DNA from 4 places in the Aeromonas jandaei genome. Region 1 is predicted to be linked to each of the others. Evidence: riboswitches for the same ligand, from Rfam matches in the RefSeq annotation. Region 1 holds a riboswitch; each other region holds the start of a gene.
The links. Region 1 has a riboswitch for cyclic di-GMP ahead of WE862_RS20620 (glycosyl hydrolase family 18 protein). Riboswitches for the same ligand answer to the same signal wherever they lie in the genome.
Positions count from the first base shown of each region.

Region 2: linked by a shared signal. The riboswitch ahead of WE862_RS01435 (type 1 fimbrial protein) and the one ahead of WE862_RS20620 (glycosyl hydrolase family 18 protein) in region 1 are both predicted to bind cyclic di-GMP.
Region 3: linked by a shared signal. The riboswitch ahead of gbpA (N-acetylglucosamine-binding protein GbpA) and the one ahead of WE862_RS20620 (glycosyl hydrolase family 18 protein) in region 1 are both predicted to bind cyclic di-GMP.
Region 4: linked by a shared signal. The riboswitch ahead of lafK (lateral flagellar response regulator transcription factor LafK) and the one ahead of WE862_RS20620 (glycosyl hydrolase family 18 protein) in region 1 are both predicted to bind cyclic di-GMP.

Region 1 covers NZ_CP149571.1:4,385,898-4,393,844, forward strand. The annotation lists gene WE862_RS20610 (glycoside hydrolase family 19 protein) at 1-107, opposite strand, end outside; gene WE862_RS20615 (M66 family metalloprotease) at 187-3,171, opposite strand; gene WE862_RS20620 (glycosyl hydrolase family 18 protein) at 3,244-5,838, opposite strand; cyclic di-GMP riboswitch class I at 5,945-6,032, opposite strand; partial or broken gene WE862_RS20625 (NahK/ErcS family hybrid sensor histidine kinase/response regulator) at 6,234-7,947, opposite strand, start outside.
Region 2 covers NZ_CP149571.1:281,489-289,435, reverse strand. The annotation lists partial or broken gene WE862_RS01445 (SanA/YdcF family protein) at 1-611, opposite strand, end outside; partial or broken gene WE862_RS01440 (collagenase) at 788-3,536, opposite strand; gene WE862_RS01435 (type 1 fimbrial protein) at 3,882-4,199, opposite strand; cyclic di-GMP riboswitch class I at 4,287-4,373, opposite strand; gene WE862_RS01430 (fimbrial protein) at 5,417-5,959, shown strand; gene WE862_RS01425 (hypothetical protein) at 6,059-6,448, shown strand; gene WE862_RS01420 (fimbria/pilus outer membrane usher protein) at 6,516-7,947, shown strand, end outside.
Region 3 covers NZ_CP149571.1:1,405,885-1,413,831, reverse strand. The annotation lists gene WE862_RS06860 (ferredoxin reductase family protein) at 1-475, opposite strand, end outside; gene WE862_RS06855 (hypothetical protein) at 782-1,015, shown strand; gene WE862_RS06850 (M3 family metallopeptidase) at 1,100-2,965, opposite strand; gene WE862_RS06845 (methyl-accepting chemotaxis protein) at 3,254-4,936, shown strand; cyclic di-GMP riboswitch class I at 5,201-5,286, shown strand; gene gbpA (N-acetylglucosamine-binding protein GbpA) at 5,352-6,782, shown strand; gene WE862_RS06835 (transporter substrate-binding domain-containing protein) at 6,934-7,770, opposite strand; gene WE862_RS06830 (amino acid ABC transporter ATP-binding protein) at 7,767-7,947, opposite strand, start outside.
Region 4 covers NZ_CP149571.1:452,870-460,816, forward strand. The annotation lists gene lfiI (lateral flagellar FliI-like assembly ATPase LfiI) at 1-590, opposite strand, end outside; gene lfiH (lateral flagellar assembly protein FliH) at 583-1,275, opposite strand; partial or broken gene fliGL (lateral flagellar motor switch protein FliGL) at 1,288-2,316, opposite strand; gene fliFL (lateral flagellar M-ring protein FliFL) at 2,303-4,051, opposite strand; gene lfiE (lateral flagellar hook-basal body complex protein LfiE) at 4,069-4,395, opposite strand; gene lafK (lateral flagellar response regulator transcription factor LafK) at 4,407-5,669, opposite strand; cyclic di-GMP riboswitch class I at 5,919-6,006, opposite strand; gene lfhA (lateral flagellar biosynthesis protein LfhA) at 6,204-7,947, opposite strand, start outside.

The DNA of each region.
Region 1 (7,947 bases):
TGGCTGCCGCCCGGGTAGGATTTGTTGATGTCGTATGCCTCGGCCGCCCACAGGTGGCCGCTCAGCATCAAGCCGGCAAGCAGAAGGGATATGCGATTTTTTTTCATTATTGTTGCTCTCTGTCTAGGTTTTCAGCAGAAAAGGTGGGGCCTCATAAGACCCCGCCACCATCATAGGGATCCCGGCTTAACGGCAGCTTGCCGCCCCGACATCCAGCCAGACGCCGTGCTTGCCCGGCTCATTACCCTGAGTCCACCACCTGGCCTGCCACCGACGGCCGTTGTGGTTGGTCAGCTCCCCGCCGTTGTAGGCAACGGCGGCGCTCCACCCCAGATCAACCTGACTCGCCAGCGCCCACTGATCGGCACTGCGACTCGGCGCATTGCCCTGAGTCCAGTACTTGGCACGCCATACCAGCTGGTTGTGGCTCACCTTGTCGCCGCCGTTGTAGACCTTGCTGGCCTGCCATGCGGGAACGTTGGCCGCTTCCGGATCTGTGGTGTTGCAAGAGCCGTCGACCACGGGCGCCAGCGTCAGCACGATGCGCCCTTCGCTCTGATGTACTCCGTCCGAGACGCTCACACTCAGCTCATGCTGCTCGCTGGTGGTGACAGCCGGCGGTAGCAGACGCAGGTTGGCACTGGTCTCGCCTTCCGCCTGCCAGCCCGCCGGAAAGTGCCAGCGGTAGCTCAGCGCGTCGTCCTCGGGATCGCTCGCCTCAGCGGTGACGGTCAGCCACTCACCGCCGATGCCGCCGAGCTGCGCCGGTACGGTCACCACTGGAGGCTGGTTCTCAACCACGCCCTGCTCCAGCGGCCGCCCGTTGACGGTAAAGGAGAGTGACTGCTGCGGTGGCAGCAAGCTCTGCTGTACCAGTGTCTGGCCACGGCACTGGATGGTGGCGCGGCCGGGCTCGCTGGCGGTGGGCAGGTTGATGTGGAACTTGTTCATGACGCTGCTGGCCGCCCGGTGATTGGCCAGCCTGAAGCGCTGCAGACCATCGCGAGTCTCCACCTGCAACTGGCAGTCACTGCCGGACAGGGTGCTGCTGTCATCCGGATAGGTGAAGCCGTAGGCGCCGTGCAGCGCCGGATAGATGTAGCTGGGCAGGCTCCCCTGCGGGTCGTAATAGCCCACCAGAGTGGTCACCGGCACTCCGAACTGCTCGGGCTTGCGCGCAACCTTGGTATCGATGGGGGAGACCTCCACCCAGCTCTGGCCATCCGAGGTGAAGCTCTTCTTGAAGCCCCGGTTCACCACAATTTCCTTGCCGTTGATAAAGAGGCGACTGTTGTAACCGGCCCCGTGATCGATGGTCAGACTGCGCCCACGGTTGTCCGCAGAGGCAACCGGCACCCGGATATCACGAGTCCAGCGACCGTCCCACATGGCGACCCTGACCAAGCCGTAATCCGCCAGCAGGGCACTCAGTCCGGCCTCGCTCAGGGCATCCATGGGAGCATCGACCTTCTCGATCCCCTCGATTGTGTGCTGATAGGGCTCCATCCTGGCCGTCGCACTGTTCCACTTGCTAAAGCCGGTGGCCGAGTTGGCATCGAACACCGCCTTGCTCTCCAGGAAGCGCTGGATGATGGCGGCCGAATTGGGGGTATAGAGGGTGAAACGGTTGGCGCCGGAGAGAGGGCTGCCGCCCGCCATCGCATCGTAGCCAAACTTGCGGCCATCGAACGGTGGCTGGCACTGGCCATCCAGACAGGCATCCTCATTGGTGCGGGTCGGCGAGAAGTTGGGGATGAAACGGTGTTTGTCACTGTCCCAGCCCCAGCTGGAGTTGAGCTGATCGGCACTGCGGTGAACCGAGCCACGGAAGCCATCCACATAGTGGCCAAGGCCGAAGTTATGGCCCACTTCGTGGCTGAACTCGTTGCCAAGGGAGCTATCGAGGGTGACGATGCCACCACCACCGGAACCACCGTGCACCTGAACCCCATTGGCATATTTGCCGCGGCTGTTGTGCGCCGTCAGTTGGGCCACCACAAAGGGATGGCTCCCCTCCCCTTCACCGGCACTGCTGTTGATGCCGTAGTTGGCATTGTCGATGCCGTGGGAGATAAGCTCCTTGCCGATGCGCTGACGCATGGTGCCGCCATGCCAACCCCCCTCGCTCGGGTCAAAATCGGTCAGCAAGGTGCCGTTGGGTAGCATCACCTCAGGCAGGGAGAGCGGCGCGTACTGACTGACGATCAAGCGGCTGGCCGGGATGGTCTGGAAGTATTCGCGATGGGCCTCCTTGTCATTGGCAAAGGCAAAGCGATCCCGTGGCGTGGTAAGCATGCCGATGTCGATGGTATGCAGCAGCAGCTCGCCGGGAGCGCCGACTTTGATATCACGCAGTTCACCACTGAGATTGCCCTGTCGCACGGAGAGGGTCAGTCCGGGCAGGATCCACCCGGCAGGCAGCTCGCCACTCCAGGTATCCGGGGCATAGGTGATGCGGTTGTTCTCCAGCTCCCCCTCACGGAACCACTGCCCCTTGGCAAACTTGAACTGCAGGGTCTGGCCACGGGAGATCGTCACCTGCCGCTCGCCATAGAAGATCGTCGAGTTGTAGCCTGCACTGGAGCGCAAGCGCACCATCTTGCCCTCCAGCTCCGGGCTCACGGGCAGGTAGATATCCCGAACCCAGCGGCCGTCGGCGGTTTGGATCTCCACCAGCGCGCGACCAGTCAGCCGCTCCTTGAGGAAGGCGCCGCTCTTGTCGCTCAGTTTGGCCAAATCAGCACTGCTGCTGATGATGGCAGTGCTGCCGCTCTCCGGGACAAAGCTCACCCCGCCTTCGGGAACCCCCGCGATGTGGTAGACCGTCTCGGGCAGTGCCGAGGGCGGCGACAAGGTCAGGGAGCCAAGCAGCTTGCCGCTGCCGTCGCGGGCCTCCACCGTCATGGGGGTCACCCCGTCGGCCTGGAGCGGTTGCACCAGCAGCAGGCTCTTGCGCAGGCTGGTCAGGATGGGTTGGCGATCCCCCTCTTTGGGGTGGGACGGCAGGATCTGGCTCTGGGCAAACTGCACTCTGGCAGCCAGACTGCCCGCCAGATCGCTTTGCGGGGTCGTGTCATTGAATATCAGGGGCGTGCTGCCAGCAGACAAAGGGGCTGCCGCCAGCGTCGCCATAATGAGGCCGGCTATCGGGGTCATGTATGTTGTAGTCATTTATTTTCTCGTGTTGATGGCTACCGGGAAGGAGGGGCATGTCGCCATGCCCCTGTCATCAAGCGGGAGGTGTTACTTGCAGCTGGCGGCGCCGACATCCTGCCAGACCGCAGCCTTGCCGGGCTCATCACCGCGGGTCCAGTACTGGGCCTTCCACTGGCGACCATTGTGGTTGGTCAGGTCGCCACCGTTATAGGCGACATTGGCATCCCACCCCAGTTGCACCTTGCTCACCAGCGTCCACTGATCGGCAGTGCGGCTCGGTTCGTTGCCCTGAGTCCAGTACTTGGCCTGCCACACCAGCTGGTTGTGGCTCACCTTGTCACCGCCGTTGTAGACCTTGCTCGCCTGCCAGGCAGGCCAGTTGGCGGCATCCGGATCGGTGGCCGAGCAACCGCCACCACCGCTGACCGGCTTGACCGTCAGCCGGGTGGCGGCACTGGCATCCAGCGCGCCGTCGGAGACGGTGAGGCTCAGGTCATAGGCGGTATCGCTGGTAACGTTCGGACCGGTGACCACCAGGGTGGCACTGTTCTGACCGCTGGCGGTGAGACCGGCAGGTACCGTCCACTGATAGGTGAGCGGATCACCGTTTGGGTCAGATGCGGTCGCCTTGAGGGTCACCTGCTTGCCAGACTCCACGGAAGCGGTAGCCGGCAGGCTCACCAGTGGCGGCAGGTTGGGCTGCGGCGCCTTGTTGGTGACAACCACCTGATCGCGGGCGGTGAGGTTATGGTCGTCAGTCACGGCCAGCTCGAACACCAGATTGATGTCGGCGGACACCGCATCTAGTACAACCCGGGCCTTGGCCTGAGTGGCATCCAGCAGGGCTGCCTGCGGGCCGGAGACCTGCTTCCAGCTATAGGTGAGGGCGCCATTTTCCGGGTCGTGGGACGCGGAGCCGTTCAGCGTCACCTCGGTCGGGCCGGTGACACTCAGATCGCTGCCCGCGTTGGCCACCGGCGGCTTGTTGGCTGGCGGAGTGGTTCCCTCGCCATGACCCAGCCCCTCGTGCATGGCATTGAGGATGTCGCCGTTGTCGGCATCAATCTCCCAGGAGAAGAGGCCACCCAGCTTGTTGGCCAGCACATACTGCCCCTTGGCCTTGACCGAGCGGTCGTTGTCATAGGTGATGAGATCGCCGGTCGACGCCTTGAACAGATAGGGGGCCTCGGCCACCTCGTCGTAGCTCTTCTCCCAGCCGCTGCCCATGCGGTTGTTGACGATGTCGCGGTAATCGACCACGCCATCTTCCCAGGTGCCTTTCACCTTGCCGGTCGCCTTGCCGGTGAAGGGGTTGTTGCCCTGATAACCGCTCACGCCAGTCCAGCCACGGCCATACATGGCGGCACCGACCACCAGCTTGCCGGGGTCAACCCCCTGCGCCAGCATCAGGTTGACCGCCTTGTCGGTGGTGTACTTGGTGTTGGGATCCCAGCTCGCCGCATAGAGGTTGGTCTGGTGACCCAGCTCGGTGTTGCTCCATGCGCCGTTGTAGTCGTAGGTCATCATGAAGATGTGGCTCATGTACTGCTGGGCCGCGCGGTAATCGACATCTTCAATCTTGTCGTAACCGGCACCAACCGCGGAGGTGAGCTCATACTTGCGACCAGTCTGCGACTCCAGCTCGTCGAGCATGGCGCGCAGCTCCTTCATCAGGGTCACATAGGTTGCGCCATCGCTCGGGCTGCCCAGTTTCGGGTTGGCGCCCTGTCCACCCGGATACTCCCAGTCGATGTCCACGCCATCGAAGAATTTCCAGGTCTGCAGGAACTCTTTGACCGAGGCGACGAAGGTATCGCGCTTGCTCTTGTCGCCGAGGAAGTAGAAGGGATCGGAGAGGGTCCAGCCGCCGACGGAGGGGAGGATCTTGAGATCGGGGTAGGCCTGCTTGAGCGCCATCAGGGCGCCGAAGTTGCCCTTGTAGGGCTCGTCATAGGCGGTCAGGCCGCTTTGTGGCATCTGGACGGCAGCCCAGGGATCGTGGATCGCCACCTTGAAGTCGGCCCGACCGGCACAGGCACGCTGCAGCGCCTGGAAGCTCCCTTCGATCTCCTTGAGGCTGTCATTGATGCCATCCCCGCCACAGATGGGGGTAAAACCGTAGAGAATGTGGGTCAGGTTCTGGGCCGGGATCTTGTCCACGGTGAACTTGCGCCCGTAGACGCCCCACTCCACGTAGTAGGTGCCGACCACCTTGCCGGACTTGTTGGCGTAGGGCTTGTTGTTCTCCTGCAGCGCAGCCTTTAGCGGTGCAAGGTGGCTGCCATCGGTATCGGCGACCACTATCTCCTTCTTGTCGGAGAGGGTGCAGCCGTCGGCATTGCAGAGGGCTACCTGCATCTGGTAGCGGCCCCCCTTGTTCACCTTGAATTTGGCGGTGCCTGCCGCGGCGGAGGGGCCTGACCACACCTCCTTGCCATCGAGCAGCACCTTGGCGGTCTGGCCAACGTCACCGCTCCAGAGGTTCCAGCTTACCTCCACATCGGCGGCATCTTTCACCTTGACCAGATTGTTGTAGGAGGTTGCCGCCTGATCGACTTCGACAATGGCGAACTTGGTGGGGCCCCAGCCGATGGTGGGTTTGCCGGGCGCAGCCGCGTAAGCAGCAGAGGTACAGAAAAGACCGACCGCAAGGGCCAGCAAGGTAGGTTTTGGACTTGGCATTTGTTGTATTTCCCTATTTCGTTATTGTTTGCAACGAAAAGGGCGACGCGCCTGACAGGTAACGCAGACAGCAGTGCTCCTCCTTGGCAAAAGGAGCGCAACAACCTGTGGTGGCCCCGCTATCTTAGGTACTGCTGACCCTTAGACCGGAAGCTTTGCGTCCCGGCCTTTCGACCGGTTTGCCCTTAACACACTTCATTCGCGACAAGAAAAATCGCCCCTCGACTATAGGGGGGCGATTTGCGAAGTGCTACCTAGTAAAAATGACAGGTGATGGGACTCATTTCCGGGGAACTGGCTCGATATGGTGAGGATTATTCCGACATCAGCCTCTATCCCTCCCCCTTTCGCGCCACTCCCCTCCCTCCATCATTTGATTAATTTTGTGAGCTGGCTCACTGCACCGGCAACAACAAGCTGTTCATCAGAGCGCGCAGCTTGAGCGGTTTGACCGGCTTGCTGATGTAGCCGTATCCCCGCTCGCGGATCTGCGCCTGCAACTCGCTCTTGCGATCAGCGCTGATGATGATCCCACCCGGCTCGTCACCACAAGCCTGCTGCAGCGCGGCAATGGCCTCCAGCCCGGTCTTGCCGTCGTCGAGGTGATAGTCCGAGAGCACCAGTCTCGGCACAAACCCCTCCGCCACCAGCGCCTCGGCCTCGGCCAGATCGACGGCACAACGCACCTCGCAGCCCCAGCGGCCAAGCAGCGAACTCATCGCCGCCAGAATATCCCGCTCGTTGTCGATGCAAAGCACCCTGACCCCCTCCAGCTGGCTGTCACGCAGAGCGGGCGCGGCGACCGGATGGGCAGCCACCCGCCGGGTGGCCAGATTGAGGGTCACCGCAAAGACCGATCCCTTGCCCGGCCAGCTCTGCAATGTGAGCTGATGGCCCAGCACCAGCGAGATGCCGCGGGCAATGGCGAGCCCCAGACCCAGCCCCTGCTCCCTGGCGGTACGGGAGTGATCGAGGCGGGAGAACTCGTCGAAGATCGCCTCCTGCTTGTCTTGCGGAATGCCGGGGCCGTTGTCCCACACCTCGATGCGGATCTTGCCCCCCAGCCTGCGGCAGCCGAGTAGCACCCGACCGCCCGGGTTGTAGCGAAACGCGTTGGTAAGGAAGTTTTGCAGCACCCGCCGCAGCAGGCGCACATCGCTGTGCACCGCCAGCTTGCTCTCCACCACCGAAAAGTGGATCCCCCCCGCCTGCGCCAGCACCCCGAACTCCGCCTTCAGGTTGTCGAACAGCTCGTGCAGGGCGAAGTCGAGTTTCTTGGCTTTGAACTTGCCCGCCTCAAGGCGCGAGATATCGAGCAGATCGCTGATGAGATCCTCGGTCGCTCCCAGCGCATCGTCGATATGACGGGCGATCCGGGCAGGCTCCTCTTCGGCCGGCAGCATCTCCAGCAGGGAGGAGGTAAAGAGCTTGGCCGCGTTGAGGGGCTGGGTCAGATCGTGGCTGACCGCCGCCAGAAAACGGCTCTTGGATTGATTGGCCCGCTCCACCTGCTGGTTGACCAGCAGCAGCTGGCGGTTGAGTTCGGAGAGCTCGCGAGTACGCTCCGCAACCCGCGCCTCCAGATGTTCGTTGGCTTCGCGCAACACCCGTTCGGCATCACGGAACGGCGTGATATCGGTAAAGGTCATGACGAAACCACCGGCCGGCATGGGATTGCCCTGCATCTCGATCACCCGGCCATCGGGGCGCTCCCGCGCCGAGATATGGGCACTGCCCCGTTTCATAAACGCGACCCGGCGCGCCACATGCTCCTCGATATCGCCGGGGCCGCACAGCCCCTGCAGAGCGTTGTAGCGGATGATCTCCTCGATGGGGCGCCCCGCCTGGATAAGCCCGGGCGGATAGTGGAACAGCTCGATGTAGCGCCGGTTCCACGCCACCAGCTTGAGCTCCCTGTCCACCACCGAGATCCCCTGCCCGATATGCTCGATCGCCCCTTGCAGCAGACCACGGTTGAAGCGGAATACGTCGGAGGCCTCGTCCACTATGGTGGCGATCTCCTCGAGCTGCATGTTGCGCCCCTGCAGGGCAGAGGCGAGCACCAGCCGCGCCGACGAGGTGCCAAATACCCCGGCCAGCAGCCGTTCG
Region 2 (7,947 bases), 450 kb from region 1:
GGCCCCTTGTCCAGCACGTAGAGATCGACCAGCCCCATCACCCGGGCAAACACCTCGCGGATCCGGGTGCGGATGCCCTGATAGGCGCTGGGATCATCGGCGTTGAAGCCGACCGCATCGATGCCAAAGTGACGGGCAATAAAGATGGCCCGCTCGTTGTGAAAGCCCTGGGAGACCACGGTAAAGCGATCCTGACCGAACACCTCTTTGGCTCTGACCACAGAGTCGAGGGTGCGAAAGCCGGCGAAATCCATGTAGATGGCGGAGGCCGGGATCCCCGCCTTGATCAGGGCGCGCCGCATCTGGCGCGGTTCGTTGTACTGCAGGGTAGCGTTGTCGCCGGAGACCAGGATGTAGTCCACCTTGGCATTGTTGTAGAGCTCGGCCGCCGCCTTGATGCGGTATTTGAAGTAGTGGTTGGGGCCACCGCCCGAGAGGTATTTGGAGGTGCCCAGCACCACGGCAACCCGGTTGTATGGCACATCGCTCACCTTGTCGAAGGTGTAGTGGCGTGCATCCGAGACGATCCACTCGCTATAGGCCAGCACCGAGGCAATCAGGGCCAGCAGTGACAGCAGGCAGGCGAGGAGGATCTTGGCAAACTTCTTCATGCGCGATGCGGTTTGGGTCTGAAATTGGGAATGGCTTCCGGCATTCTATTACAACTCGGCTGTTGGCGTCAGGCTTGATAGCAGTAGCGGGACGCATTGGGGCAGGGCTTGTCGCAGGAAATCACGGATATAAAGAGGGGCTGCGCTGGCAGCCCCTCGACGTTTGCAGGCCCGGATCAGTGAGCCGAGTCATTGGCCTTGCAGGCTTCCGACTCCTTGTTGGCTTGCCACCATGGCAGCAGATCCCGGCTCAGCCACGCCTGATAGGCTGCGCTGTCATTGGCGATCAGCTTGTCGAGCTCCGCCTCGAAGTCGCTCAGCGCCTGCTGCCGATCCGGATTGCGCAGTGCCTGCGCCATCGCCAGCCAGCTGGCATTGCGACCGGTATCGTTGAGGAAGCGGTGCACAGTGTACGGACCAGGAGTAGACCATCTCACCTCCCTGGTCGTAATCAAGGTGCAGGATGGATGCCAGAGTCGGCCGCTGGTTGGCGGGGCGGTTGCTCACATTGTCCAGACCTCTGGCAAAGCACTGGCCATGGGCGATGTACTCCGCCACCCCCTCGGCCCACCAGGTGGTGCGATTGAGGGGATAGTGGCCAAAGCTGCCGTACTGGTTGAAGCGGCCGTCGAGATAGTGAACATACTCGTGGCGCAGGTTCCACACCTGGAAGGCGGGGCGTTTCCACTCGGCCTCATAGGCAAAGAAGCGGGCCTGATTGCCGGGGCGAGCCGGATCTCCCTCGATGTAAATGCCGCCATTGTCGGTGGAGACGCCAAAGAGGGCGCCGCCGTACCGACTCCAGTCGGCGGAGGAGTTGAAGATCACCAGCTCCAGTGCCTCGTTGTGATCATCCGCCACCGGTTGTTCGCCGGTTTCCATCAGCTGGTGGAAATGCTGCTCTTCCTCACCCAGCTCGCGGCAGATCCCTTCGGCCTGAGCCTGGGTAAGATCCTGGGCGCGCAGGCGCAGGGTCGGTGAACAGGTGTGCTCGAAGGGCAGGATATCCTCCATGCGGATTGGGGTGCAGAGCCCGGCAAACTCGCCGCTGACACAGGCTTCGCTGGTGCGATCCGTGTAGGTGAGGTAGTAGCTGGAGAGGGTGAGGGAGACCTCTTCCAGCAGGGCTGCGGGCTGATTACCTCCCGGAACCAGCCCGTGCTGGCGCATGATGGCGATGACATCGCGGTCGAGCTGCTGGCGATAGCTGTTTGCCTCGTCCGGTCTGGTGTAGCGCATCATCTGATAGAGACGGCTGTGGGCATCGAGGATGTTGTTGAAGATAAACAGATCCCGTGAACCGTCACGCTGTTTCCAGAGTGCCAGCTCACTCATGCCGAGCATACGCAGGCTCTGGCGGATGGCTGTCTCCTGCGCCAGCATGGTGGCGGTGAAGTCCGCCTGCTGGCCATAGGATGCGCTCTGATCGACCAGATTGAGCAGTTCGAACAGCCCGTCAGCCCAGGGCTTGTGGCCATTGATCTGTGCCGCATGTTGCACTGCATAGCCGAGCGCCTGATTGAGCTGGGCCAGCATGGGGGCAGCGCTTTGCCGGAAGGCTTCCTGTCCCAGCTGTCCTTGGGCGGCCACGCTCCACGCTTCCAGCACGGTTCCGGCCTGATCCTGCGGTTCTGCGCCCAGCAGCAAGGGGTGGTTGAGCAGGTCAATCATGACGCCAGACAGTGCGCGGGCAACCTGATCGCTCTCCTGCTTGATGCCGCCGTGATAGTTGTGGGCGCGCACATAGTAGAGCAGCTTGTCCATCGCCGGATGGGTCGGCTGATTGGCCGCCAGCAGGGCACGCATGCCGCGCACCACCGCCATCAGCTTGGCATCGTCGTGACCATAGTCCGGCTGCCACGCTGGGCTGTTCTGCCCGCTCACATCGGCCACCAGCTTGGCTGCGTCGGCATCGAGCAGATCCGTATCGGGTTGCTCGGGCTCCGAGCAGGGGCGGCCGTTGGCGCGGCGGCACTCCAGTTGTTCCTCCTTGCTATCAAGGATGATGGGGCGGTTGAGTACCCGGCTCTCCTGCCACTCGTCGGTTTCCGGCAGCGGCTGCCACTCGGCCCCGGCGATCGAGTATTGGTAACCACTGTCCTTGAGGGTTACGGCGACGTTGCTGCCAGCCGGGATCACCTGACGGCAGATGCGATAGCGGATGGTATTGGTTCCCTCCTTGCGCTCCTGCGGTTCGTCGCACTCCTGCTGTGGCGTGAGCTGATCGAGCTGCCACTGATAACGGCGCCAGACGTGGATCTCGCTCACCTGAGCGGCTGCCTGAGAGCCGCGGTTCGGTTGCAGGCGGAAGAAGATCTGCTCCAGCCGGCCATCCCGTTCGCTGGGGCTCTCTTCCAGTACATGCAGCTGTTGCCAATCCTGTGGCTGGTAGTGCCACTCCGGCTCGGCGCAGCGCCCCTGTGCGTTGAGTTCACAGCGGTCCAGTTCGCGCTCGCTCTGTCCCAGGATCACCGCAGAGGGGAGTGGCAGGCGATCCTGGCGGGTGGCGGTCGGCGTGCCGGCCAGCTGCTCCCAGCGGCCCTGTTTCATGCCATAGCCGAAGTCATAGCTGCTGGCGGGGATCAGCTTGCCGGCCGGAACCCGATCTTCACAGCGGACGAAGCGGATCTGCCAGCCGGACTCTACCCTGAGCTGGGGCTCGCCACACTGCTGCTCGGCGAGGGCCGCGAGGTCGCTCCCCTGCCAGTCAAAGCGGCGATAGACCCTGAGCTGCTGATAGGGAGCGCTGGTGCTGCGAGCCTTGAGCTCGTAGGTGATCTCGGTGATGCGCGCGGCGAGTTGCCGGCTCGACTCCCCGGTCAGCTGGTACTGTTGCCAGTCGCTGGGGGAGTAGTTGGCCTGTGTTGAGGAGGCAAAAAGTAGAGGTGCTGCCAATAGCAGCCACCCGGAACCTGAACGATTCATTTTTATCCCTTGTTATTGTCTGCGTTGTAACCGACAGGCAATCTATAGGGATTCAAAAGAATATCAATGGTGATTTAAAAAATATAAAAATCAATAAGATGTGCTTTATTTTTCGGGCGGGTGGTATGATGGCGCTTCAGCAGTAGTAAAGGCTCACATGAGACATTTTCATGTATGGAGTGAAATCACGAAAATGGGAGCAACATCACATCCGGTTCTTGAGGCCAAGTCTGTTGACTTAATGAACCTCCGCTCTCTCATCCCGGTGTTGGCCGGTTCTAGAGAGCGGCAGACCCGTTGTTAGCCGCAAATCCAGCGACATACCTCTAATGCCGCGAAGGGCCCTCAGAGATAGCTGACAGTCACAATGGTCATGCTGCCACTATCAGCAACTTTATAGCTGATGGTGTTGCTGAGGAGATGGGTTTGACCACTTTGCCACAGTTTATTCAAAGCCATGCTTTGCTGGTTGGAGCCTGAATAGCAGGTCACGCTGCTGTCAGAAAAATTGCATGGGGTCTCATAGATCGTTCCGCTGAAAGTGATAGTGCCATCGTATGCAGAGGCTGCCATTGGCATCAGCGATGTGCCAACGAGCAACGCAGAACAGATTGACAATGCGGATTTACGAGCTAAGCGGGAGAGGGTGTGTTGAGCTTTCATTTCAATGTCCTTTTCGTCACTGGGTGGTACGAAAAGGGCAACGCAATATGAAGAAGATGCACATAAACAACTACATCAATCTTCTCAGATGGCGGCTCCGCTGTCTTAGGCATGGTAACCCTTAGACCGGTGGCTTTGCGTCCCGACCTTTCGATCGGTTTGCCCTTTACTCTATGTGTAGATGATAACACCCCACTTTGTGAAATCAATCATCCTAAAAAAAGTCTGGGATATCAGTCACACATCGGTTGTATTGAGTGCTATGACCATAGTAAATGACTCCCATTCATCTAAAAAATAGATTCTTCGGTTCATTTTTCGTAACAGGTATTAATATGTTTTATTTTATAAAAGTAACTTGCCATACCCTGAATATCTAAAATGATAGATTACCTGATTACCTGATTACCTGATTACCTGATTACCTGATTACCTGATTACCTGATTACCTGATTACCTGATTACCTGATTACCTGATTACCTGATTACCTGATTACCTGATTACCTGATTACCTGATTACCTGATTACCTGATTACCTGATTACCTGATTACCTGATTACCTGATTACCTGATTACCTGATTACCTGATTACCTGATTACCTGATTACCTGATTACCTGATTACCTGATTACCTGATTACCTGATTACCTGATTACCTGATTACCTCTTTGGTGGTGGTTCGCAAGGTTGGTGATAACTATTACCAAATAACTTGAAGTTATTTTTGTTTTGCTTTTGTTGTGTGCTTGTTAACCTCTTTAAATTCATGGCCTGACAATATTGAGATAGATGTCTCTTATATGAACTTTATTTATTTCATGAGATCTCATTATGTTGTGTGGTCGTGATAACTATTTGTTTTCATTGTGTTTATAAAAAAATTTATACAAATCAAAATGTATTTGATGTGCATCAAACGAGTCGTTAATTTGCTCGTCAAGCAAAAGCGGAATGCGGCTTTCTACACAGAAAACAAGGATGCATGTAGCTGTGCGGTTCAGGGGTAGCGGGAACTAGCCCTGATGCGGTGTGCTGCTTTTGCTTATTTAAATAAACCTGAAAAGGCACAGTTTATTATTGGCATGACCTCTCATCGGCTTAATGAGGGGCGAGCACCAACAGTTGCTGTGCAGTATATCGCCGCATCACTAAATATCGTGACTCCAGCATGATGTGAGTGATGCAGTACAACACACGTTAATGTAGGTATAAACGAATGAAAGCTAATAAGATTCTGGTTGCTATGGGTGTTGGTTCCATGCTGCTGTGCGGCTCCGCTTTTGCTGCTGGCGGCGCTGGTTCAGGTAAAGTCACCTTTAACGGTGAAATCATCAACGCCCCTTGCTCTGTAGCCCCTGAGTCTGTTGACCAGGTAGTTGAAATGGGTCAGATCAGCACTAAAGAGCTGGCCAATGGTGGTGAGTCCAGCTCCAAGCCGTTCAGCATCAAGCTGCTGAACTGTGAAATCTCCGACAAGGATGATGCCGTCAAGGTGACCTTCAGTGGTGCCAAAGACCCGGTAGATTCCACCCTGCTGGTGATCGGTGGTGGTGACGCCGCTGGTGCCGGTATCAAGATGACCGCTCCGGGCGGTGCTCCGATTGTTCTGGGTGCCCCGACTGCCGCCTTCGGCCTGGTCAACGGTGATAACGAGCTGCCCTTCAGCGCCGTGCTGAAAGGTTATGCAAGCCAAGACACCAACCCGCTGAAAGCAGGCGCTTTCACTGCAGTGACCAACTTTACTCTCTCCTACGAGTAATAGAGTGCCTTAACGTGTGACAAGGGTTGTGGTGGTGTGAGCCACCACAACCTCACACATTCTGTCTCCTCACATCGAACCTTGATCATGAAAACTTCAATGATGACGGCCATGGTGCTGCAGCTGGTGATGATGGCGGGATCAGTCCACGCCAATGAACGCACGGATGGATTGGCCGAATCGGGCTGTACGCTTGAGGTGCTGCGCAGCATTCCGCTGCAGGCTCAGCAACCTGGCACGCTGAAAATCAGCGGCTGTCAGGTGGAAGGGGCGACAGAGGCATTACTGCCTTTTATTTCCATGTCCGTGCGCGGTGCCATGAGCGATGAGCTGGGCATTCTCAACAACGGCCAATATCACAAGGTATCCGGCGAGCGTTTTATTGTTTCGGATATCGTCAACAGTGATCTGGAATTCAATTTGGGGCTAACCAGCAGTCAACTGTTTTTTCCGGACAGTACGACGTTGTTGGAACTCAATTATATGTAAGCAAGCCAATTGCTTAGTGTAGATACCTCATTACGTGAGACCGTTATGCAATTCCTAGAGTGAAAATATGAGCGTTTCAACATCAGACTCTGTGAGAAAAAAACATTATTCAAAAATGGCTTTTATGCTATGCGTGCCAGGCCTGATGGCGGTGGCAAATCACGCATGGGCAGAAACGGAGTTTAATATTGATGCGCTCGATCTGGATGAGCGAACCAAGATCGACCTCTCCCAGTTTGCCGACGAAGGCTATATCCTGCCCGGCGACTATTACCTCGAGATCGAGGTCAACAAGAACAAGCTGCCCCTGCAGAAGATCCCTTTCTACGAGACCGATACAGGTAAGGGAAAGGGCGGGGTTGCCTGCCTGCCGCAAGAGGTGATCCCCAAGCTGGCGCTGACCGACGAGGCTGTCGCCAAGATCGATTCCTGGCACGATGGCCAGTGTGCCAACCTGCTGGCACTGGACGGCGTGGTGATCTCCAACGACATCGGTAACGGTTTGCTGCGCATCGCCGTGCCCCAGGCGTGGATGAAGTACAGCGATCCCAACTGGATTCCGCCCGAGCAATGGGATGAAGGGATCACGGGGATGATGCTGGATTACAACATCAATGCCCAGGTCAACGAAGGGGATGGTTACTCCAATCGCAATATCAGCAGCTACGGTACTCTGGGGTTCAACTACGGAGCCTGGCGTCTGCGGGGTGACTATCAGGCCAGCTCTTACTGGGGCGACAATGAGCGGACGTCGACCGAGCTAAACCGCATCTATGCCTATCGTCCGCTGCCGAACATGGCCGCCAAGCTGACGGTAGGTGAGCAGCAGCTCAACTCTCAGCTGATCGATGGCTTCCGCTATACCGGCGTCAACCTAGCCAATGACGAGCGCATGCTGCCGCCTAGCCTGCAGGGTTATGCGCCGGAAGTGAGCGGTATTGCCAAGACTAACGCCAAGGTGACCATCTCCCAGTCCGGCCGGGTCATCTATGAGACCAACGTACCGGCTGGTCCGTTTCGCATCCAGGGGCTGGATAGCTCGGTGCGCGGCCGCCTCGACGTGCGGGTAGAGGAGCAGGATGGCAGCGTCAACTCGTTCCAGGTAGACACCGCGACCGTTCCCTACCTGACTCGCCCCGGCTACGTCCGATACAACCTGGCGGTCGGCGCCCCTTCAGAACAGAGTGATTCGGTTCATGATGTGCACGGTTCGGCCTTTGTGACCGGTGATTTCTCCTGGGGGGTGGCGAACTCCTGGTCGCTGTACGGTGGCAGCCTAATCGCCGGTGAATACAATTCCATGGGATTGGGTATCGGTCGCGACCTCTATGCGTTTGGTGCCATCTCGGCTGACCTGACCCAATCCATCTCCAAGCTGCCTGGCCTGTCGACCAAGATTGGCCAGTCGGTGCGGGTGAACTACGCCAAGCAGTTCGATGAATACAACAGCTCGATCACCTTTGCAGGTTATCGCTTCTCCCAACATGACTTCATGACAA
Region 3 (7,947 bases), 1.6 Mb from region 1:
GGCCATAACTCACCAGCGCCAGCAAGCTCACCACCACCAGTGCGATCAGCAGATAGAAACTCCACTCCCCCAGAGTATTGCCAAGGGCATGGAGCGAGATGCCACTGCCTGCTCCTGCACCAGCTGCGGCCGCGCTGGCCCCACGCCGGGCGGGGCGGCTCAGCCAACCCGCCGAGACCGCCCACTTGGGCGCCTCCACCAGCAGCCAGTGAGCGGTCAGTGCCAATGCGCCGCCGATGGCCGTCTGGCGGTGCAATCGCAACATCCGGTCCAGACCGCCACACCACACCTCCAGCTGCGGCAGGCGCAAGGCCAGCAACAGCGAAATGGCCATATAGGCCATCCCCAGCAGGCCCGTCAGCAGCAACATCTCATGGCGCCAGGGCCACACCCCGTTGGCCTCCCCCGCATAACCCAGCCACCAGACTCCGACCGCCAGCAGCGGCAACAGCCACCACACCCGTTTACTCGTCATAACATGCTCCCAGGTTCCATCGCGGCAGGGCCTCGCCCCTGCTCATGGTTCCATTACAACCCCGTCCGGTCACAAGACTTTGCCAGAGGGGGAAGCTTGTGTGGCAATGTGTGACAAACGGCAACAGCAGAGGGGCCCGCCAGCCCCTCTGGTCACCCTTGCTGACTGGCCCTCTCTTCATGAGGGATTGCGCAAAATCCACCTCTGCCGTGATTGACGACCCGCCTGCAAAAGGAATCAAATGGAGACGACATATATCTGCGGCGAACAACCTGCCGCCCACTCCCCCGGACGAGGAGCCTCCCCTTGCTTTCATCCACCGAACAACGCTACTGCTCAAGCTGTCAGCGCGAGACCAACCATGTCGTGGTGCTGGTCGACAAATCCTTTGGCCAGCAGCTGACACCGGAGCAAAAGCGCAAAGCCTTTATCAAGGACTTCATTACCGGCTGGGCCGCCGGCCCCTTTCTGGCCAACATGGATCGCTTTGAGCGCCACGCCATCTGTGAAAATTGTGGAAAAAAGGTCATCGATGAGTAGTAAACAATGAGCAAAAAGAATGGCAGGAAGGTTGCCCCGCCTGCCAATTGCCGTATCAAAGCAAGTTAACGCCTATTAGATTGCTCACTGCACGCAGCTCCGCCCCTCCCCGGCATCCCCCGCAAAGTAGTGCCGGGCAATCCACGCCTCGAAGTCGGCCAGCATGCGACTCTCCGACTCGCGGTTGTCGGCGATGAGCTCGGCGCCGTGCACCACCCGGATATGAGCGTCGAGGGGCGAGCACGCACCGGCAGTTGGCCGCTGCTGCGCGGCCGCCATGCAGGCTTGCGCTTGCAGCCACGCCTCGGCGGCGCTCAGGTTGCACGCCTCGGCCAGCGGCACGGCACTGAAGCCTTCACCGGTCAGGCTGCGCAATGTCTCATCGTGAGTCATGCCGTTGCCCGGCCCCCAGTAGTGGGCAGCCAGATCCGGCCCGATGCGCGGGTTGTCGGTAAGGTAGCCATCGCGCTTGAGGAAGTAAGTGCGGGTCTGCTCCACCGCCATCAGCGCCAGCAGGTAGCCGTGATAGGCGCAGGCCGACTCCTGATTAAGGAGGTGCGGAATGGCCAGCAACGGGCGCGGGCTCACGACCCCGAGGATCTTGCGCTCCCACTTGCGGGCCAGCGCCAGCACAGCCTCGGGAGTGCGATCGCTCTCTGCCATGGCGTAGAGATCCCGCTCGAAGTAGGCCACCAGCGCGATCTGGCGCTCATTGAAGGCCCGAAACGGCTGGCGGGCGGCGATCATTTCCTTGATGAGGGCATCGGGAACAGCCTCTCCCGCCGCATTTCTGGCATAGCGTTTGAGCCAGTCGGCATCGTCCAGCAGGCTGTCGCAGAACATCGACTGGGTCTCGGCATAAGCCATAGAGGTGGGCGGGAACTCCTGGGAGAAGCAGGGCGCATTGCCGGTAACATTGGCAAAGTGCGCGGCGTGGCCTCCCTCGTGGAACAGGGTATTGAGGCCACTCCAACCGCTGCCCACCTGCACCGGAGCGGCCAGGCTGGTGAAGTTGACCACCGCTGGTATCCACTCACCCTGCTGGAAGAAGCTCGGTACCGGGCCATGACAGAAGCCGTTCTCGTATTTCCCCTCCCGGGTCAGCAAGTCCAGGGTCAGGGTAGCCCCGCGATACTGGATGCCGAGACGACGGAAGCTCTCGACCCAGTCCCGCAGCGCCCGCGAGAAGGGCACATAGGGGTCGAGCTGGCGGGTCACGTCGCCACTGACGAAGTAACGCAGGTTGTGGGGCAACAGGGCCGCCTCCCCTTTGGCCGCTGTCAGTTCGACCAGACTTTGCTGCAACCGGGCGTCGGTGCGGGCGATGAAGTCATCGAGGATGGCGAACAGCTGATCTGGGCTCATCTGCTCGTTCTTGCGCACCTTGTAGGCGAAGTAGTCGCGATAGCCCATGGCGCGGGCAAAGCGGTTGCGCAGCGCCACCACCTCGAGGAAGCCGTTGTCGACCACCCACTGCTCCAGGGTGTGGAACATGGCGATGGCGCTTTGGCGCACCGCCTCGTTCGGGCTGGCGGCAAGGGAGGTGCTGGCGGCGGGCAGGCTGCCAGCCACCTGCTGGCCCTGCTCATCCAGCAGGGTCAGTTTCAGCCCTTTGCGGCGGGCAAACAGATCCGCCTCAGCAGCCACCAGCTGGTCCATCAGGGTGGCGGCAACGGGATCCTCGATGACGTTGCACTCGAAGAAGGCGATCCAGCCCGCCAGACCCCGTTTTAACTCTTCATCTTCGGCGAGGGCGTGCATCTTGCGCAGTTCCGGCAACCGCTCCGGATTGGCGCAAAAGGCCTTGTAGGCCTGCTCGGCTGCGGTAAACCCGGCCTGATCGTCGCTGGTGCCCATATAGGTGGCCCAGAACAGATCCTCCTTGCGTCTGTGAACCTGCAGATAGTCGCGATTGAGCTGGTCAAAATACTCTCTGGCAATCGAACTCATAAATTCCCTCTTGTCGCAGGAGCGCTCCGGATGGCCCCTATTCTGGTTGGTGAAATGCCAAGCTATTCACATTTTTCGGCAAATCGTGCGAAGAAACCCTTTTCAACATGCTACCCGAAAGCGGGCTGTAACCTCTGCTGACTATACTGATGTTAAAACGCTCATTTAAACAGGCTCGCCAAGCCACTGAAAGTAAATGAATTGTTAAATTAGACGTTCAGCAAGAGAGATAGAGGCTACCGCTGTATCGAGCCACCATAACATCAACGGGATAACGAGGGGTTAGTCATGTTCAAGCTCGGTGATATCACCGTGAGCCGCAAATTGATCTTGCTGCTCACGGTTGCGTTTGTCGGTTTCGTGTCACTGCTGCTCATCTCCGCCAACGCACTCCAGCGCAATCTGATGAGTGAACGGGAAGCGCGACTCAATGCCGTGCTGGGACAGGCCATGAGCCAGATCCAGTTTCTGGCCAGCACCCTGCCGGCAGAGCAGGCGCAGCAGGAAGCGCGCAAGCTGCTGACCAACATGCGCTTTGATGGCAACAACTATTTGTTCGTCATCGACGAGAGCCGCAAGATGCTGGTACATCCCATCCGGCCCGAACTGGTCGGCCAGACCATGGGAGAGGGTTCGGGTGCCACCGCAGGGCAGTTCTGGTTCCAGATGGTCGACATCGCCCGTGGCGGCAAGCAGGGAACCCTGCAATACATCTGGACCGGCCCGTCTGGGGAAACCGCTGACAAGCTCTCCATGGTCTCTGGCTATCAACCCTGGGGCTGGATCCTCGGCACCGGTATGCTGCTGCAGGACATCCACCAGACCATCTGGGCCCAATACATGAAGATGGGCAGCGCCACCGCCATCGTCATTGTGCTGATGGGGCTGCTGGGCTGGCGCATCACCCACTCCATCGTCTCCCCGCTCAACCAGATCAACCACGCCATGCAGCGGGTCGCCAGGGGCGATCTGGTGGTCACTATTCCGGTGCAGGGCAAGGATGAGCTGGGCATGGTGGCAAGCTGCACCAACCAGAGTCTCGATGCCATCCGCCACGCGCTGCTGGAGGCAAGTCAGGGGGCCCGCAACGTGGCCGATGCCGCCCTGCGCATCGCCGCCTCCGCCGAGCAGACCAATCAGGCGGTCACCAATCAGCGGGATCAGCTGGCCCAGCTCGCTACCGCCATGAACGAGATGAGTACCACCATCTCTGACGTAGCGGGCCATGCCGAGAACACGGCGCGCGATACCCAGGAGGCGACCGGCGAGGCTGGCCTCGGCAACCGGGATGTGCACGCCAGCGTGAACGGCATCAAGGCGCTCGCCAGCGAAGTGGAACAGGCGACCCAACAGGTCAATCAGCTCAAAGAGGGGGTCATGCAGATCGGCGAGGTGACGGCGGTCATCAGTGCCATCTCTGATCAGACCAACCTGCTGGCCCTCAACGCCGCCATCGAGGCAGCCCGAGCCGGCGAGCAGGGCCGTGGCTTTGCCGTGGTGGCCGACGAGGTGCGCCAACTGGCCAGCCGCACTCGCCAGTCCACCGAAGAGATCCAGAGCACCATTGCCCAGCTGCAACAACGGGCCGTCAGTGCAGCCAATGCTATGGATGCCAGCCGCAAGCTGGCGGAGAGCAGCGTCGATCAATCCCAGCAAGCGGGCCAGGATCTCACCCTGATCGTCAACCACATCCAGCATGTGAGCGACATGGCGACCCAGATCGCCACCGCCGCCGAGCAGCAGAGCATGGTGGCCGAGGATATGAACCGCAACGTCAGCGGCATCAACGACTCGGCGCTGGAGATGTCCCAGTCCGCCTCGCAACTGGCGCAGGAGAGCGAACTGCTGGCCGGTCTATCCCGCAGCCTGGATGAGCGGCTTGCTGTGTTCAAACTGGGCAAGGAGTCCTCCACTGCGCCAATGATGGCTCCCGTATCTCCCCCCTCCGGAGAGCAGCGCGCCCGTCATTGATGGCGTCAACCCGTGTCGCCTTGTCACCCGACCTGCCAGCCCAGCTGGCAGGTTTTTTTACGCCGACAACACGCAATCAGCATGCACCTTATCGGCATATTCAACGGTATTCGACGCCATTCACAAATTAGAGAACAATTTAAAAACAGTCAGTTAGAATGATCCATGTGCCGTTGAACGGTGCATTTAAACATTTAACTTCAAATAATTAATCAATGCGGTGCACAATGGTGATGGCCGAACATTTGGCCCATCACTAACCATCTAGTCATTTGGCAAACTGACCGAAAGGTCGGGACGCAAAGCCTCCGGTCTACAGACGTTTTGTCCAGGATAGCGGGGTTGCCACACGCAAGTGTGCATCGGGGATCTCCCCGGCCAACTGACTGCCCACATCTATCGAACAGAGGAATGTATGGCAGCAAAAATCCAACTCAATCACATCGCGGCGATGCTGGCCCTGCTGGCCCTGCTGGCCAGCGGCAGCGCCCTGGCCCACGGCTACATCAGCCAGCCCGAGAGCCGCAACTACCTGTGCAAAACCGGTGGCAACAGCCAGTGTGGCGGCGTGCAGTGGGAGCCCCAGAGCGTGGAGGGCCCATCAGGCTTCCCGCAAACCGGCCCGCAGGATGGTCAAATCGCCTCGGCGGGCAGCCCGCGCTGGAGCGAGCTGAACATCCAGACCAGCGACCGCTGGGCCAAGCGTGAAGTACAGCCCGGCCCCTTCGCCATCAGCTGGACCTTCACTGCCAACCACGTCACCCGCAACTGGCGCTACTACCTCACCAAGCAGGACTGGAACCCCAACCAGCCGCTCACCCGCGCCTCGTTCGACCTGACCCCCTTCTGCGTCATCGACGGCAACATGGTGCAGCCGCCCAAGCAGGTGACCCACAACTGTGTCCTGCCGGATCGCACCGGTTATCAGGTGATCCTCGGCGTGTGGGAAGTGGGCGACACCAGCAACAGTTTCTACAACATCATCGATGCCAAGTTCAAAGATGGCAGCCAGCCGCCGCTGGAGTGGAGCCAGGCAGGCACCATCTACCCCTCCATCGACCTCGCAGTGGGTGACAAGGCGATGACCCGGGTATTCGATGCCAACGGCGAGCGCCCCGAGCTGCAGACCGTACTGACCATCACCACCGCCGAGCAGGGCCAGAAGAACAGCTGGGCCCACGCCCTCGCCAGCAAGATCAACGCCGAGCAGAGCCTGATCCGCGCCGGTCAGCAAGGAGCCGATGGCCAGTTCAATCCGATCTACGGTATGAACCCCGTCTATCTGAAGCGAAACAGCAAACTGGAGCGAGTCGAGATTGATCTGCAACAGCTGCAGCCGCCGGTAGTGGACAGCATCAGCGTCAGCGGTCTGGCCAGCGACTATGTGCTGGACAACGGCAAGGCAACCCTCGATTTCACCGTCACCGCACAGGGCGATCTGGCCGTCACCAACACCCTCTATGACCACGGCGGCGTCGCCAAGGGTGAAAGCAGTGCCGACATCAAGGACAGCAGCCACACCTTTACCATGGCGCTGGAAGGGCTCAAGGCAGGTCACCACCAGCTGGTGATCAAGGCCACCCCGAAAGCGGGCGGCGAGACCATTCAGCAGACCATGGATCTGATGTTCAAGGAGCAGAGCAGCGGCGAATACGACTTCGTCTTCCCGAACTCGCTCAAATCCTATGCCGCCGGCACCAAGGTGCAGCAGCCGAAAAATGGCAAGGTCTATCAGTGCAAGCCCTTCCCCTACAGCGGCTACTGCCAGCAGTGGACCACCACAGCCACCCAGTACGAGCCGGGCATCGGCTCCCACTGGCAGATGGCCTGGGATGAAGTGCACTAACCCACGCTTGGCCACATAAAAAAAGGGCGTCCTCTCTAGCAGGGGACGCCCGGAAAAATCAAACCTTGCGGTTTGCATACCAACGGAACCAAGACCTCACTCTTCACTTACTTCACACACTCAACACACTCTTCAAAACAGGGTTTGTCCATTAACCCTGCCATTTTCCTCCTTCGACGATCACATCATTCGGATCGGTATCAGGGCTCAGCTTGTCACGCACATACTGGTCATAGAGTTTCAGCAGGTACTTCTCCTCACCCAGCTTGGCGAGACGGTCATTGACCCAGTCACGCAGCTCGATATTGCCCTTCTTCACCGCCGGGGCGATGGGATCTTCCGAGCCCAGTTTTTCGGGCAATACCCGATAGCCCGGATTCTCCTTGGCCCAGCTGAACAGCACCAGGTTGTCCTGGGCGTAGGCATCGCCACGGCCCTGCGCCAGCGCCTGCAAAGATTCGGTGTTCTTCTCGAACTTGAGTACCTTCCACTCCGGGTGGTTGCGGGTCAGCCAGATGTCGGCCGTGGTGCCGGTGGTCACGATCAGGGTCTTGCTGGCCAGATCATCGAGCTTCTTGGCCGGACTCCCTTCCGGCACCAGCACCTGTACCGCCACTCGCAGGTTCGGGTTGGTGAAATCCACCACCTCGCGCCGCTCCGGCGTCACCGTCATATTGGCGAGGATCAGATCCACCTTGTCGCTCTGCAGGAAGGGGATGCGGCTGGCTGGCTCCACCGCCACGAACTCGATCTTGTTCTCGTCCCCCAGCAGATCCTTGGCGAAGCGGCGGCCGAGATCGGTGTCAAAACCGACGTAGTTCCCCTTCTCGTCCACGTAGCCAAACGGCGGCTTGTCGGTGAATACGCCGACGATGAGCTTGTCCCGCGCCTTGATCTTGTCGAGGGAACCGTCCGCCGCATGGGCAGCGCCGCTGGCGATACCCAGTCCCAATAAGGCACTAAGCAGAACCGAGGTGATTTTTTTCATGCTGACTCCTTTCGTTTGATGACATTTGTATAAGAAAACTTGGCGAGGAACTGGCGCGCACGCTGGCTCCTCGGATTGTCGAAAAATTGGTGGGGGGCGGCCTGCTCCAGAATGTGGCCGCCATCCATGAAGACGATGCGATCCGCCACCGCCCGGGCGAAGGCCAGCTCGTGGGTG
Region 4 (7,947 bases), 620 kb from region 1:
CCAATCAGCCCCACGATGACGATCTGTGCCGTAGTGTTGCGGGTCATCATGCCGAGCAGCATGCTCTTGCCCACGCCGGAACCGGCAAACAGGCCCAGTCGCTGCCCCTTGCCAACCGTCAGCAAGCCATTGATGGCACGGATACCCACATCAAGAGGTTCACGGATCGGCGTGCGCAACAGCGGATTGGGCGGAGAAGAGAAGAGTGCAACGCGCTCCCCCTCGTCACGAAGAGGACGGCCATCCAGCGGCTGCAACAGCCCATCGACAACCCGGCCCAGCAGATGCTCGCCGACCCTGATTGTCTCTTCGCCATCGATTGGCAACACCCGGGCTCCGGCGTAAAGCCCTCCCATGGGCTGCAGCGGCATCAGATAGGAGATCTCCCGGTTGAAACCCACCACCTCTGCCAACAGAGAGTCGCCGGATGCCGTATCGACCCGGCAGCGCTGCCCCATCACCAGCTGGCAGCCGATTACCTCAAGGGTCAGCCCCGTTACGCGAACCAGTCGGCCATAGCGGCGAAAACCGGGCACCTCGTCAAAGCAGTCGAGCGCCGAGGTGAGCGCCTGTTGCAGAGCTTCATGCATGCTGCGGCAGTTCCAGCGTGCTGTTCAGCTGCTCGATGCAGGAGGCAAGGCGCTCGCCGGTATTGACCTCGATCACCGCCGCCCGTGTTTCGATGCGGGCATCGCCAATGGCCAGATTGGGGTCTACCTGCAACGGCCACCCTTCGCAACGGGTGACTCCCTGTTCGGCCAGACGCTGGCGATCCCCCTCATTGAGATAGATGACCAGCTCTTCCGAAGCGGCAGGCAGAGTCGCCAGCGCCTGCTCCACCTGACTGAGTACCTGCTGGGGATTGAGGGTAAATTCGGCCTGGATAACCCGCTTGGCCACCTGGGCCACCAGCTGGGCAATCAGCGCTTTCTGCTCCTGCATCTTTACCCGGGTCAGGGATTCCCACTGCTCCTGCAGCTTGGCAAAGGGCACCATGGCCTGATCGAAAGAGGCGCGCCCCTCCGCCAACCCCTGAGCGAAGCCGCGGGTTTGTCCCTGCTGCAGCCCCTTGGCCTCCCCTTCCACCAGACCGCTGGTCAGTCCCTGCTGATATCCGGATTGATACCCTTCGTCGTGACCTTGCTCCAGCCCCTGCTGATAACCAAACTCGAACTGCTCCTGCTGACTCTGGGCCTCTTCCCCGCTCTGTCCCAAGGCCGGAAAGCGGTAGAGCCGGGTCGGGCCTGGCATCAACTTGCGCACATAGTGACTCATCAATGCCCCCTGTTAGCTGACCGTCGGTTCTTCGAACAGCTGGAACTCGATCTCGCCCTGCTCCACCAATTCGCGGACCAGTTGCATGATCTCCTCTCGGGCCTGCTCGACCTTGCGCAGGGAGACGCTGCCCTGATGCTGGATCTGATCTTCCAGTGCCTGAGCCATCCGCTTCGGCATGGCGCCGAGCACCACCTTGCGGAAGCTGGTCTCGGTATTCTTGAGGGCCAGTGCCAGCAGCTCGCTCGGGATCTCCTGCACCAGACGCTGCAGGGTTTCGTCGCTCTGGCGACGCAACGTCATGAAGTCGAACATGTTCTTTTCGATTTCCAGCGCCATGTCACCATCGTGTTCACGCAGCAGCGAGAGCATCTGCTCCTTGTCGCCCTGATAGCGGTTGAGGATATCGGCAACCTGCCGCACGCCATTCACCTTGGCTCCGGACTGGTCAGCGACATAGGCAAGACAACGATCCAGCGTCAGCCTGAGTTCACCCAGAACATGCTCGCTGACACTGCTGAGACTGGCGACCCGCACCAGCAGATCGTCGTGCACCGAGCCGGGCAGCTCATCCAGTACCGCGGAAGCGGTCTGGGGTGGCAGGAACGCCAGCAGCACCGCCTGCATCTGCGGGTGCTCATTGCGGAAGAAACGGGCCAGCACATCGGCAGGTACCCACTGCAACCGCTGGATATCCTGACTCATCACATCACCGTAGAGGCTGTCGAGCAGGCTGCGGGAGAGACGCTGACCAAGGGCCAGGTCGAGAGTCTGTTCCAGATATTCGCGGGAGGCGCTGCCAATCCCGCTCTGTTCACGATACTGGTTGAAGAACTGCTGCAAGGTTCATCGGGCCTCCATCGAACTGACGCCGGAGAGACCCGCCATCTTGGAGATAAGGCGCTGCACTTCATCGCGGGAGAGCTTTTGCATCACCTTGGCAGCGGCCTCAGTTCCCATGCTCAACAGCAGGATGGCCGCTTTCTCCAGGTTGTCGATATCGATATCGACGGCTTTCTGGTTCAGGTTAACGTTGTTCATTGCCACTTACCCATGCTCTCACCACTTCCGCTACCCGAGCGGTATCTTTGTCAACCAGCAACTGCAGATGCTTGAGTTGTACTTCCAGCTCGGAACCCGGCTCCGGCAATGCCTCCAGATCCAGAGAAGAGAAGTGCGGCTCCCGCTCGTTGTCGGAACGGATCAGACCATTGCTCATCGGCGGCGCCGTCAGGGCAACATCATCATCCCGCCGCATGGAGAGACCCACGGTCGGCTCCAGCTCATCATCCAGCTCGTCAGAGAGCGTATCTTCATCCGGCGCCTGCTGGGTGCGAACCAGATGCTTCACCAACGGGCGGATACCGAAGAAGACCAGCGTCAGGCCAAGCAGGCCACCCACCAGATAACGGAGCGAATCCTGCCAGTAAGGGGTCTCCCACCAGCTCGATTCGGGCGGAGCAATCGGCGCAGCGCCGGTGAAGTCGAACACTTGCAGGCTGATCTGATCTCCACGAGCCTCATCAAAGCCCACCGAGCGCTCGACCATCTGCCGGATCTGCGCCAGCTGCTCATCATTCCAGCCTCCTTTCGGGGCGCTCTGATGATTGAGCAGTACGGAGACGTTCATCTTCTCGAGCCGTCCCTGCTGATAGCGGGTGTGTACTATGGTGCGGCTGTTTTCGTACTGCTTGCTGACCTCCTGCCGCTCGGTGCGGGAGTCATTTTTCTGATTTTCCGTGGTGGCTGCCGCGGTCTGATTCTGGGTCGCCGGATCACTTTTGGGTGCCGTTTCGGGAGGACGATTGGACAGAGCGCCGGGGATACCCAGTGCCAGCGCATCGATGGTTTTGTCCGATTTGCTCGACTCCTTGGTCACCACCCCTTGTGGATCCAGCTGCTGCTGGGTCTCCTCCACCGCATTGAAGTTGACGTCTGCGGCGATCTGCACCCGGAAGTTGCCGGTGCCCAGCATGGGATAGAGCATGTCGCTGGCACGCTGACGAATGTACTGCTCCAGCTTGCGCACATACTCCATCTGCTGCACGCTCTGCTTGCCAAAACCGGCCTTGTCGCCGAGTTCGGCACTCAGCAGCTGGCCAGCCTGATCGACAATGGTGACCGCCCCCGGTTTCATGCCGGAGATACTGCCTGCCACCAGGTTGGCAATGGCCTCGACCTGGCCGGGCTCCATGGCCTGACCGGGCTGCAGATCGAGCATCACGGATGCACTTGGTTTCTCCTCGTCACGACCGACAAAGAGAGTGCGCTTGGGAATGGCGAGATGGACGCGGGCACTGCGCACCGCATCCAGCGAAATGATGGTGCGCGCCAGTTCGCCTTCCAGTGCATGGCGATAGCGGGCACCTTCCATAAACTCGCTGGTGCCGAGGCCGGTGACATTGTCCAGCCCCTCTAGACCCGCCGGCATGGCCGCTCTCACCCCTCTGGCCGCCAAGGCCATACGAACATGAGCCAGCTGATTCTCCGGCACCAGGATCTGGCCAGAACTCTTCTCAAGCCGGAACGGCACCTGCTCCTTCTCCAGCATCTCCATGATGTTGGCGGTATCGTAGAGCTCCTGCTTGCCGTACAGGGGGACGTAGTTTTTGCTGGACGTCCACAGAATGACGACGATTGTGCCGGCAACGATGGCAGCCAGCAGAGCAATGGTCAGGATCGATTTATTGTCACGGGAGAGGCTGCGCCAGTTGCGAAGGCCCTCCTGCACGCGTGTTCTGAAGGAATCCGAAGCCCCTTGCGGGGACGTTACCAGTTCAGTCATCACTTACCTCAGAGCGGCATGCGCATAATGTCGTCAAAACCGGTCATCAGCTTGTTGCGCACCTGCATCAGGGCTGAAAAGCTGAGACCCGCTTTCTGACTGGCCACCATGGCCCCGACCAGATCATCGCTCTGGCCGGCATCAACAGCCGTCATCATGGCTGAAGCCATGTTCTGCTGTTCGTTGACTCTGCCGACAACGTCGCGCATGGCGTCGCTGAATGACACATTCGAGAGATCATTGGATTCGATGGAAGGAGCCTGAGTGGCAACTCGTTGCATCTCCTGCATCTGCTGCAGGAGCGTTGCCTGTGATGACATCATTTCAATCTTCACGCCGTTATCCCTTAGTTTTGAAGCTGCTGCTCGATATCAATGCCCTGCTCACGCATCGCCGCCAGCTTGTATCTCAGAGCCCGGGTGGTCATCCCGAGCGCTTCTGCCGTGCGGGTACGATGGCCACGGAAGCGGCGCAAGGTCTCTAGTACAAATTGAAATTCTGCGTGCCGACGTGTCTCGCTCAACCCTTCCGGGGCGGAAAGGACTTCCGCCAATCCATGTTCGGGTTCCGCGACATAGCTGGGCAGCATCAAATCGACCGCTTGAATATGCAATCCGCGAGCCATGATTAATGAACGTTGAATGACGTTATCGAGCTCCCTGACGTTGCCCGGCCACTGATAAGCCAGCAGTTGCTTGCGGGCACTCTCGCTCAGGCGATACCCCTGCTGGGGCGCATAGCGTTCGATGAAATATTCAGCCAGCGGCAATATGTCGTCGGGACGCTCGCGCAGTGCTGGCCAGTTCATCGGCAACACATCGAGGCGATAGAAGAGGTCTTCCCTGAACTGGCCGGCTGCCACCAGGGTGCGCAGATCCTTGTTGCTGGCGGCGATGATCCGCACATCCAGCGCGATGGTCTGATGGCTACCGAGGCGCTCCACCTCACGCTCCTGCAAAACCCGCAACAACTTTGCCTGCAGTGACAGGGGCAACTCGGAGATTTCGTCGAGCATCAGGGTTCCGCCCTGCGCCTGCTCGAACTTGCCGGGCTGCGAACCCGTCGCGCCGGTGAAGGCCCCCTTGTTGTGGCCAAACAGAATGGATTCGAGCATGGACTCGGGAATGGCGGCGCAGTTGATGGCGACAAACGGCTTGTGAGCACGGCTGGACATCTCGTGGATGTAACGCGCCAGACGCTCCTTGCCCGTTCCCGACTCACCCCCGATAAGAATGGTGGCTGCCGTTTTGGCTGCCCGGCGAGCAAGCTGCAACACTTGCAGGCTCATGGTCGAGACGGCGATCAGGTCTGGAATGGCCTGCCGCAGACGCAGTGCCCCCTTCACCACATCCAGCATCTGCTGCCCCCCGAAGGGCTTGATGATGTAGTCAATGGCACCGGCTCGCATCGCTTCTGCCGCAAGATAGGCCTGACGCTCATTAACCAGGATCACGCAATCAATGCCGCTAAAATCATGCACCAATTGAGGACCTACTTCGGTCATGAGATCCATGTCGAGCAGGATTAAATCAACGGAACGGCTGCCGAGAATTAATTTCGACTTGCGAATAGAGTCACAGCGGGAAACAGCATATCCCTGTGCTGCCAATATTCCTTCAATATCGTTCCCATCGGCCATAGATGAGCTGATTAACAATAAATGGGGATCTTTCCCAAGACTGGCCGGTCTTGAGCTTTTTTTGATAGATACATCCGAAAGCATATGAACCCGAACCCGTGATTGTGGATAAAACAATCAACAGAACTGAAATGCCGAAATAAAAGACGCACAGGTACGCTGGCGCTTCTAACGAGCACCTAGATCAAACCAGTGTTATATCAAGGCGGTAACAATGGCCTTGGCAACCCCGCTATCATGAGCATTTCTGCTTTTAGACCGGAGGCTTTGCGTCCTGACTTTTCAGTTCAGTTTGCCTTTTTCATGCGACTGCCCGTATTTGGACAAGACAGCACCAAATTAGTGGTGACTGCTGAGTGACACATGTGAATTGTTATATTTGTTATTTATCTTTGACGACCGAATGCGTCAAAAACAGTCACATCATAACGGCTTACAATTACAATTCAAGTAGATAGGCGGAATATATTCTTCCCATTTGCCTATTAACATGGCAGCCCTGTTTCAGCCTAGCGTGCCAATAACCTCCACTCTCAACTCTTCCGGTATTTCATTATATGAGAGCACTTTGAGACCTTTTGCAAAAGATCGGGCATAACGCGCGATCAAGGGTCTAAGTTGCGGCATCACGACCAGTACCGGGGCATATCCTTGCTGCTGCAGCTGCTCTTTAACCAGCGGCATATTTTGCTGCAACTGTGCCAGCAGTTGCGGATCAACCGGAAAACTGTCCAGCTGGATTTTCCCCTGCTGCTGCGACTGGTTCATGGCCGCCAGCAAGGTCTGCTCAAGACGGTCATCGAGCGTGAAGGTGGCAAGCACATCACGGCTGCCAATCGCCTGTCTCACAATCTGGCGCTTCAAGGCGCAACGAACATCGGAAGCAAGCAGCACGGGATCCTTGGTCAGCTCGCTGGCATCGAGCAAGGTCGTCGCCACCGTGCGTATATCGGTCAGGCTGACCTGTTCCTTTAGCAATTGCCGAAAAACTCGCAACTGCTGCATCTGGGTCAGGGCCAGATTGAGCTCCTCCGCCAGACGGGGCGACTGAGCTGCAAGATGTTGCCCCAGCTTGCCCACCTCATCATGACCGAAGAGGGCATCAAGCTGCTCACGCAGCAGCTTGCTGGCGTGGGTCGCGATCACCGTTGCCGAATCCACCACCGAATAGCCAAGATTCAATGCCTTGGCCTTGTTCTCCGGTGAAATCCAGACTGCGCTCATGCCATATGCAGGATCCTGGGTCAGCTCCCCATCCAGCGAACCATAGGTCTCGCCGCTGCTGATGGCCATCAGACGCTGGCAATCAACATTGCCGGACGCCAGTGCCACACCGGAGAGCTTGATCCGGTACTGATCGGGTTGCAGCTGCAAATTGTCGCGAACCCGGATCTCGGGCAGCAGAAAACCGTACTGCTCCGATAGGGTTTTGCGAATACCGCGCACCCGGGCCAGCAGCTCGGCGCCTTTGTCAGCTTCCGCCAGCGGCACCAACCGATAACCCAGTTCGATGGCGACGGTATCGACCGGCGGCAGATCCTGCCATTCCAGCCCTTGTGGTTCCGGCTGGGCAATCTGGCGAGCCAGCTCCTGCGCGGCATCCAGATCCGGGGTATTGACCGCCCGCTTGCTCACGCTCCAGCCAGTCCAGGCCAGTACGGCGGCAAAGCTGAGGAAGGCCAGCATCGGCATGCCCGGCACCAGCCCCAGTACCAGCATGATGGCAGCGGCAGTGTAGATGACGCGGGGAGAAGCCAGGATCTGGTCACCCACCTGATCCGCCATCTCACCTTCATCGCTGACCCGGGTCACAATGATGGCGGCAGCAGTAGACATCAGCAGCGAGGGGATCTGGGCCACCAGACCGTCACCGATGGTCAGCAGGGCATAGCGCTGGAAGGCTTCGGCAACCGGCAGGGCATGCTGGAAAATACCGATGGCAAGGCCGCCGACCAGGTTGATGATGAGCACCAGCATGCCGGCAATCGCATCACCGCGCACAAACTTGGAGGCACCATCCATCGCCCCGTAGAAGTCAGCTTCACGGGCAATCTCGTCCCGTCTCGCCCGCGCCTGATGCTGATCCATTGTGCCGGCATTGAGGTCGGCATCGATGGCCATCTGCTTGCCCGGCATCGCATCCAGGGTAAAGCGGGCAGACACCTCGGAGATCCGCTCCCCACCCTTGGTGATCACCACAAAGTTGATGATCATCAGGATCACGAAGACCACCAGACCGACGACATAG